2 regions of the Shewanella carassii genome follow, and region 2 is predicted to be linked to the other one. Evidence: riboswitches for the same ligand, from Rfam matches in the RefSeq annotation. Region 2 holds a riboswitch; the other holds the start of a gene.

Region 1 (4,610 bases), 1.8 Mb from region 2:
GGTTCAAAGGCGGGATCCGGCAGTTCTGGGCCATCGAGCCCGGATTCACCGTGAACATTGTCGGCAATGATCAGCTCTCTTGCCAAAGGCTTGGGGGCACCGCTGGCCACAGGAATATCGGTTCTGCCCAGCAGAGTAAGCACTCGCATGGCGTTGTTGAGTGTTTTTTCCTGGGTTTGGTTACCGGCGCTGGTGGTCACGGCCAGCAGATCCAGCTCAGGGTTAGCCAGGGCCAAGATCAAGGCGATGGCATCATCATGGCCGGGATCGCAGTCGAGAATGATAGGGCGTTTCATGCTGTTACTCCTTTAGCAATTTGCCCGAGCATAGCATGACTCTTTGGCGCGCGCAGAAACGGGTGGCAAACTGTGAAGTGCTCCTCAACTGATTGCTGAAATCTGCTACAATCCGCGGCCTTAAAGGATTGAATCAAAGGAGGCCCGGTGGGAAAGATACGGGCAATTTGGAAAGACCTGGCTTTTATCGGCTCTTTTGCGATTGCCGGAGGGATGTTCTCGGCCCTCGGGCTTTATTTCGTCAAGGACAGTGTTCAATCCTGGCAGGAAGTGAATATCCTGCTCGAGCGAGGCGCCGAGACCCAAGGTTATATCGCCCGGCGTGCTCAACAATATGTGCCCCCGGGGCGCTGGGGCGTCGGCCGTTATGAGTGGGATTGCCAGGTGCATTATCAGTTGCCTAACGGCAGTGAGCATTATATCTGGAATCCCCCAGGCCTGTTTTGCGACTCGAGAAGCGTCGGTGAGGCTGTGGCCCTTTGGTATTTGCCTGAGGAGCCCGGCATAGTGCGCACCGATATCCGCTATCATCGAGAGCAGCAAAATACCTGGCACGAACTGTTGGGTATTCTATTGGCGTTGCCTATGTTGGCGCTAGGCGGTTGGACTTTGACCAAAACGGGTCAATGTTTGCGCTTTTTCCTGGCCAGAGAGCGACTCTCTCCACGGCTTGAGCCGTTGGCGGAGGCCGATAATCCCGCCGAGTTACTGGCATTTCTTGAAGCCAATCGGGCCAGCCCGGCCAGTTGCTATTTGGGGCAGCAGGCCCTTGGCTATATCGCCGCCAGACCTGAATGGCAGACGCGTTTTCTTGCCTGGTTTGTTCCCGTTTGTCTCAAGTGGGAGTCGCCAAATAAAAGAGAAGAGATCTGGGAAAGCTCGGTTCTCGGGCTTTCATTGCAATGGACTCTCGGTCGTCGTTACCCTGAGTTTACTCTGGCACTGCTCGATGGCATTCGCAGCCTGTTTACTGAGCATGAACTGGCGAAGATGGTATTCTCTCAGCACCTGGCCGAGCTGCAACGCAAACCTTGGAACACTGAAATTCAGGGGCAATTCAACGCCTTGTTATTGGGGCGGCAAATGCCTTTGGGTGACAACGGATTTATCCACACCGAAGTGAGTCGCTTGGTATGCCTTGGCTGGCTTTTGAATAACCTGGAATCACTGCCAGATGTTTGGCGCGGCGCGGCTGCAGCCTTACTCAAGGCGCTCGCCGGGCAGCCGCCACTCAATCCTTTGAGCCGTAAACAGCGTAAAAAACAAGTGCCATATTGGCGCAATATTCTCAGCAGTCTGGCATCCAAGTCTAACTCGGGGGCAATCGGTCGAAAGCGCCAGGCACAGTTGGCACAGATTGAAACCGATATCCAGGCGCTGGCCGCCAGCCGCGGTTTTACGCTGAGCAGATAAGATGAAAAAGCGTCGGCTGGCTATGTATGGCTATGGATATGGCGATATTTGTAAACCAATGACGACTGCCGGGGTGAGATATCTCTGATTTCACAATTGATGCAAGCCAGATCTCTTTTCTGTCACTTTGCAGTTCATTCAGGTATGTTAAAATTGTTTGCTGTTTCAGGGAGTAAGAAACTCTGATGAAACTTTGGTCGCCTTAAGCCATTCAATAATTGGTGCGGCGTTATCGGATCTTGGATCTGTTATTGGGAGAAAACATGGAACATTTCATCGGAGCCATCAAAAAATACGCCGACTTTACCGGTCGGGCCCGTCGGACAGAATACTGGATGTTCACTCTGTTCTATATCATTTTCAGCCTGGTTGTCAGTGCTATTGACTATGCGCTGGGTACCACAGTGCTGGGGCTGATTTATTCTTTGGGCCTGTTGTTGCCCTCTATTGCGGTTGCCGCGCGTCGTCTGCACGACACTGACCGCAGTGGTTGGTGGCAGTTGTTGGCATTTATCCCTATCATAGGTTGGATAGTGTTGCTGGTCTTCTACTGCCAGGACAGCGAAGTGGGGGACAACCGCTTTGGCAGTAACCCCAAAGAGCTGGGTTAAGATAATGGAAAGGGAGCCTCGGCTCCCTTTTTGTTTTCAGGGTTAATCTGCGGCGGTCAGTCGTCGTCAAAATTAGACATTCATCCATATAGACGTCTATAATGCCCGCTCTCGGTCAGGCCGGGAATGACAGCACAGTATTTCAGTCAACCTCTCGTGGTGCCCCGGAATGAAAGACCGGGGATAATCGGGAAGCCGGTGAGAATCCGGCACTGCCCCCGCAACGGTAAATGGTGAGAGACAGGCGCGCCCAAGTGGCGTCATAAAAGTCGGGTCTCGCGCGGTCAACCGCATAGCCAAAGTCCGGAGACCGGCCCTGGAGGTATTTCGATGATTTCGGTGGGCAGATCTCGAAATGCGGCAGCCAAGGGGCTCTCCCTGCCGTGGCACTCTTGCCCCGTTTCCCTTTCAGGAGTCAAAGGAAAATGGGTTTCAAACTAAATCACCTCGCGCTGCTTTGCGGTGCATTTACCTCAGTTCCCGTCATGGCGAGTGCTACAACCCAGGCCGTGGATGAACATCTGGTGGTCATTGGCCGTCAGGATGACACGCCGCTCAATATTGCCGCCAATGTTGCAGTAATAGATGCCGCCGATATTCAGCAAAGCGGTGCCAGTAATCTGAGCGAGTTGCTGCGTGGCCGCAGTGGCATTCAAATATCGGACAATAACTCAGGGCCCGTGCTGGCGATGCGCGGTTTTTCTGCCAGCCAGGCGGTGAATAACACCCTGATACTGATAGATGGTCGCCGACTCAACAATATCGATATTGCCGCCCCCAGCCTGAGTGCCATTGCGGTCAATCAGATTGAAAGAGTAGAGATCCTTTCCGGCAGCGCCGGAGTGCTCTATGGCGATCAGGCCGTCGGCGGGGTGATCAATATTATCACCAAGGCGCCCAGTGCCAGCGGTGGCAACCTGACCCTCTCTGGTGGCAGTTTTGACACCTACGAAGGTCGTGGGGATCTGTCCGGCGCCATCAATGACAACTGGCGTTACTATTTGGCTGCTGCTTATAACGAAAGCGACAACTACCGTAGAAACAATGCCAATGAAACCGGTTCTGTGCTGGGGCGTTTGCAATATGATTCAGAGTCGACCAACTTCTTTGTCGAAGGCAGTTACTACGATAACAAGCGCCAGACTCCAGGCTCACTGACCCTGGCTCAGTTTGAAGCCGACCCACGCCAGGCGACATCGACGCCGGGTGATTACAACCATGAGATGACTTCCGCCTGGCGTGGTCATATTCAGCGTCAAGTACACGCCAACTGGGCTCTGGTTGCGGACCTCAACTACAGTGATACTTTGGTGTCCAGTGTCAGCTATGGCAGCCCAGGTCGGAACGAGCGCTCGCTGTTGGAATTCAATCCCAAGGCACTGGGGCGTTATCTGACCCGCAATGGTGAACTGAGCATAGTCATAGGTGCAGATATTCAACGGGGTGAAACCGAGTTCGATCTCAGTTATATGCAGCGCAGTAACACCCAAACCATGACCAGCACCTATCTGCAGGCCAATGTGCCGCTGACCAACAGCCTGAGCTATGTGGTGGGCGGGCGTTATGCCAAGGTCAAGGATGAACTCAAGGACGGTCAGATTTACCCCAATGGCATAGATTTGGATGAAGATGCTCACGCGCTCGAGTTGGGGCTCAACTATCGGCCGCTGGAAGGCCACAGATTCTATCTTCGCGGTGATGAGAGCTTCCGTTTCGCCAAGGTCGATGAGCAAGCTTATACGCCGCCAACAGTCGTCGGTCTCAAGCCGCAGACCGGCCGTTCCATTGAAGCCGGCTGGGATTGGACCTTGAGCAACCAGAGCCTGCGTTTGAACCTGTACCGGCTGTCGCTGGAAGATGAAATTGTTTTTGATCCCAGTGCCGATATGCCTATCGGCGGTGCTTTCCCCGGCGCCAACGTCAATGCCGATGCCTCCCGCCGTTATGGCGCCAGCCTCGACTGGGACTGGCAGCTCAATGAGATGCTGCAGTTGGGACTTGAGTACAACTATATCGATGCCGAATTTACAGAAGGCGCCAACAAAGGCAAATCTCTCTCCTGGGTGGCCGAGCATTCAGGGCGTGTCTACACCAGTGTGGACTTTGGTCAGCACTGGCAGCTGTTTGTCGAGGGCCAGTATCTGGGCGACAGATATATGGAGGGTGACAATGGCAACCAGCACGATAAACTGGACAGCTACTGGCTGGGGAATATCGCCCTCAACTACAGCCGTGATGCCTGGCTTGCCAGCCTGAGGGTCGACAACCTGTTTGACAAGCAATACGCCAG
Region 2 (4,610 bases):
ATTGATTGCTGCAACCTGGTACATCCTTCCCTCTCTTATCGTTATTGGCCGCGTTTACGCAGCACCATCAGGAAAAACAGACTGCCGATGGCCGAGGTGATCACCCCCACCGGCAGCTCTTGGGTGGGCAGTATGCTGCGAGCCAGCACATCGACCCAAACCATAAACAGGCCGCCCGCCAGTGCCGTCAGCACCATGGGATGCTGCCCCGGCAGCAACAACCTGACAATATGAGGCACCATCAGCCCCACAAAACCTATCCCGCCGCAGTGGGCCACCAAAGTGGCGGTAATAAGCGAGCATAACAGCAGCATGGAAACCCTGAGCCTTTGCACCCTGATCCCCAGAGTGTGGGCGGTTTCATCACCGGCAAGCATCGCCAGTACCTGGCGCTTGAAGGCCAGGATCACCAGCAAGGCCGCCAGCACCACCAGAGTGGGCAGTCCAAGCCCATCCCAACTGGCACGGGCAAAACTGCCCAGGCTCCAAAACAGCAAGGAGGTGGTGGCCTGCGGGGTGGAAAAATACAAGATCAAGCTGGTGAGGGCACTGAACATAAAGGAGATGGCGACCCCGGAGAGCAACATTCTCTCTATCTGGTTGCCGATATTCCTGCCCGCGAGCAGCAGTACCATAAGCACAGCCAAACTGGCACCGATAAAGGCTCCCAGCGGCAGCGATACCCCGGAGATGGCCGAACTCAGGCCAAGGCCGGTCGCCAGGGCGACCGAGACCACGGCGCCGAAGCTGGCGCCCGAGCTGATACCGAACAGGTAAGGATCGGCCAGCGGGTTGCGGGTCACCGCCTGCAATACATAACCCGACAATGCCAAACCGCTGCCGGCGATAAAGGCCAGCAAGATACGCGGCAGGCGCAGATCCCAGACGATACGCTCGCTGATGGCAGAAGGCTCACCCACGCCCAGCAGGTGTTTGCCAATCACTCTTGCCACATCGAAGAGGCTGATATCGGCGGCGCCAAAACCGGCGGCGGCCAAGGGTGTCAACACAGTGCAGAGCAGCAACAGCAGCCAGCACCAGTAAAGTCTGGGCAAGGGCCTGAGAAACCAGCCGATAAGCGAGCGCCCCGGTGCGGCCACGGAAGCATTCATGCGCCACCTCCCACCGAGCCTGGGCGCCGGTCAGTTTCCTTGTGAGCAACACAGGTTTCGGCCGAGGCAGGCCCTGCCATTGGCTCGACTATCGCAGCGCCTTGAACCTCGCCACTGGCGAGCGCCGCCGAGCTTACAGCCTTGCCGTGACCAGGCTCTGGCGACTGATAGCCGTAAAAGTAGTGGATCAGCGGCCGTCCCAACTGCGGATGCGTCCCCACCTGGCAGCAAACACCGAAGACACCGGCAATTCTGTCTTCGGTCAATACGCTCTGGGGCGAGCCGTGGGCAATACGGCGGCCGTTATCCAGCAGCAAGAGTTCGTCACACAGGGCCGAGGCCAGATTGAGATCGTGAATCGAGGCGATCACCGTGACCCCCAGGCTGCGCACCAGCTCGAGGATCTGGATCTGATAGCGGATATCCAGATGATTAGTGGGCTCGTCCAGGATCAAAAGCTTGGGGCGCTGCACTATGGCGCGGGCAATCAAGGCCCTTTGCTTCTCACCGCCGGAAAGCTGCGCGAAAGGCTCTGCGGCCTTGTGCTGCAACCCGACCTGCGCCAATGCCGCCTGCACCTGGGCCTTGTCGGTCGCCGATGGCATATCAAACAACCCCTTGTGGGGAGTCAGTCCCATGGCCACCAATTGAGTCAAATCCAGTGCCAACTGGGCCGGGGTATCCTGCAGCACCACGGCCACCTCTTTGGCGAAGGCTTTGGCAGACAAGCTATGGATATCCTGACCAAACAGCTGGATCTGGCCGCTGTCCGGGCGGATATAACGATAGAGGCAGCGCAGCAGGCTCGACTTACCGGCACCATTGGGGCCTATGAGCCCGAGCATCTTGCCACTTGGCAGCTCAAAACCCACATCGGCCAATACGCTGTGACCACCGGGAAGCCAGCTAAGCTGTTGCACCTTGAGTGCCAGGCTCATAACCGCCCCCCGACATTGAGCCTGTGACCGGCAGAAGGCTCAAGCTGCAGTGGAAGAATCATCTATTCGCTCCCCCGGTTTACCCGCCCGGGTTTCTGGTTTGGTTTATCAGCCTGGGCAGGTCTCCTGACTCGTCGCCAACGGCGACTCACAGTTGCGGGCACAGTCCGGGCTTTCCCGGTTCCCTGGGTTGGTTCACCTGCAAAGGCGCCAACACCCTGGCTGCTGCCGCACTTGGCGGCCATTTGGGGTTATTATCCCGGTTTTATCGCCCGGCACAATTGCCCGGCGCAATAGCGCAGCACTATTGCGGCCAGTGGAGCTTGCTGAAACACTGCCATTCCTGGTCACTTTCACCGCTGGCATCACGGCTGGCATAGAGGGTTATTCTGACCCAGGCCGCATAAGGTAGCTCCAAGGCGTTGAACACTGCCGCAGGCGGTATTTGCCCCGGCAGCAAAATCTCGGCCAGCAGCAGCCGGATAACCCCACTGTGAGTCAAGATCAGTGCCGCATCGGCGCTTGCTGAGGAACCAGAATCTCCTGAAACAGAGCTTTCGGAAGAACTAACCTCTCTAGCAAGCCAGCGCTGCACCATAGTCTGCCAGCCATCCAACACCCGGCTACGAAAGGCTGGCAGCGATTCCCCGCCCGGCGGAGTATTGGCCACGGGGTCACGCCAGAAGGCTTCAGCCGCCTCGCTATGCTGCTGATAGACACTCGCCACCTTCATGCCGTCCCAGTCACCGAAGTCCAGCTCCCAGAGCCAGTCATGCTGCTGCAGCGGCGCCGGGAAATAATCAGGCATATCGGCCTTGAGCTCGGCGGCAAAGGCCTGGCAACGCTGGGCCGGGGAGCTCAGCAGCGCCAGGCGTTCGGGCTGGCTCGGTAACTGCTCCAGCGCACTACTGATAGCCCGCCAGCTGCGCCACATCTGCGCTTTGCCCTCATCGCTCAGGGCCACATCACTGCGGCCGCGGATAATCTCGCCGCCTTCACATTCGCCGTGCCGCAGCAGATAGATATTCAGTTGCCTATGTTCAGCCACACACTTCTCCCGTCAGAGTCCGGTGGTTACCGGGCCAATTTAACCTTGCCGCAGGCCGCCGGAATCCGTATATTACGGACGTCTATACGTATAAATGTCCAAAATAACTTTCCGCGCCCACACACGCCTTTGGCTATCATGCCAGATAGTGTCCCGGGCGTCAGGTCGGCAGAGATGATGTCGCGGATGCCAAGCACCGCGAATGTAAAACAGCAATAAGACAGGTATGAAAGGTAACCCTATGGCGACTTCCCAGCACTCCCCAAGCCAGACAGAGCTCAAGCTCAAACAGACCCTCAAAGAGCGGATCCTGATTTTAGATGGCGCCATGGGCACCATGATCCAGGACTACAAGCTGGAAGAAGCCGATTACCGCGGCGAGCGCTTCAAAGATTGGCATTGCGATGTCAAAGGCAACAATGATCTGCTGGTACTGACCCAGAGCGAGATCATCAAGACCATTCACAGGGAATACCTGCTGGCCGGTGCCGACATCATAGAAACCAACACCTTCAACGCCACCACCATTGCCATGGCCGACTATGAGATGCAGAGCCTGGCGGCGGAGATCAATTACCAAGGCGCCAAAATCGCCCGCGAAGTGGCCGATGAGGTGGCCGCCGCCAGCGGTATTCCCCGCTATGTGGCCGGGGTGCTCGGCCCCACCAACCGCACCTGCTCCATCAGCCCGGATGTGAATGACCCCGGCTTTCGCAACATACATTTTGACGATCTTGTGTTGGCCTACAGCGAATCCACCGAGGCGCTGATCGCCGGTGGCGCCGACATCATCCTGGTGGAAACCATCTTCGATACTCTCAATGCCAAGGCGGCGCTGTTTGCCATCGAAAATGTGTTCGAGAAACTGGACCAAAGGTTGCCGGTGATGATTTCCGGCACCATTACCGATGCCTCGGGCCGCACCCTGACAGGGCAAACCACAGAGGCCTTTTACCATTCTCTCAGACATATCAAGCCTCTGAGCATAGGCCTCAACTGCGCCCTGGGCCCGAAAGAACTGCGGCCCTATGTCGAGGAGCTTTCCCGTATCAGCGAGTGCTTTGTCTCGGCGCACCCCAATGCCGGCCTGCCCAATGAATTCGGAGGCTATGACGAAACCCCGGCAGAGATGGCAGGCGTGATAGGCCCCTGGGCCGAAGAGGGGCTGCTCAATATTGTCGGCGGCTGCTGCGGCACCACGCCTGCGCATATCAAGGCGATTTCTGAAGCTGTTAGCCTTCATGCACCAAGGCCGCTGCCTGAGCTGCCGGTAGCATGTCGCCTCTCCGGACTGGAACCCCTGACCATAGATGCAAACAGCCTGTTTGTGAATGTGGGCGAGCGCACCAATGTCACCGGCTCGGCCCGGTTTCTCAAGTTAATCAAAGAAGGCCAGTACGAAACCGCGCTGGAGGTGGCCCGTGACCAGGTAGAAAACGGCGCCCAGATCATAGATATCAACATGGATGAGGGCATGCTCGACGGGGTAGAGATGATGCAGAAATTCCTCAA

The links. Region 2 has a riboswitch for cobalamin ahead of K5621_RS16575 (ABC transporter ATP-binding protein). Riboswitches for the same ligand answer to the same signal wherever they lie in the genome.
Region 1: linked by a shared signal. The riboswitch ahead of K5621_RS04460 (TonB-dependent receptor) and the one ahead of K5621_RS16575 (ABC transporter ATP-binding protein) in region 2 are both predicted to bind cobalamin.

Annotation. Positions count from the first base shown of each region.
Region 1 is NZ_AP024618.1:971,334-975,943, forward strand. Features, by position in the region: gene rihA (pyrimidine-specific ribonucleoside hydrolase RihA) at 1-296, opposite strand, end outside; gene K5621_RS04450 (DUF3592 domain-containing protein) at 444-1,709, shown strand; gene K5621_RS04455 (DUF805 domain-containing protein) at 1,973-2,320, shown strand; cobalamin riboswitch at 2,461-2,653, shown strand; gene K5621_RS04460 (TonB-dependent receptor) at 2,746-4,610, shown strand, end outside.
Region 2 is NZ_AP024618.1:3,665,887-3,670,496, forward strand. Features, by position in the region: gene cobT (nicotinate-nucleotide--dimethylbenzimidazole phosphoribosyltransferase) at 1-24, opposite strand, end outside; gene K5621_RS16570 (FecCD family ABC transporter permease) at 42-1,112, opposite strand; gene K5621_RS16575 (ABC transporter ATP-binding protein) at 1,109-2,050, opposite strand; cobalamin riboswitch at 2,150-2,286, opposite strand; gene K5621_RS16580 (histidine phosphatase family protein) at 2,355-3,098, opposite strand; gene metH (methionine synthase) at 3,340-4,610, shown strand, end outside.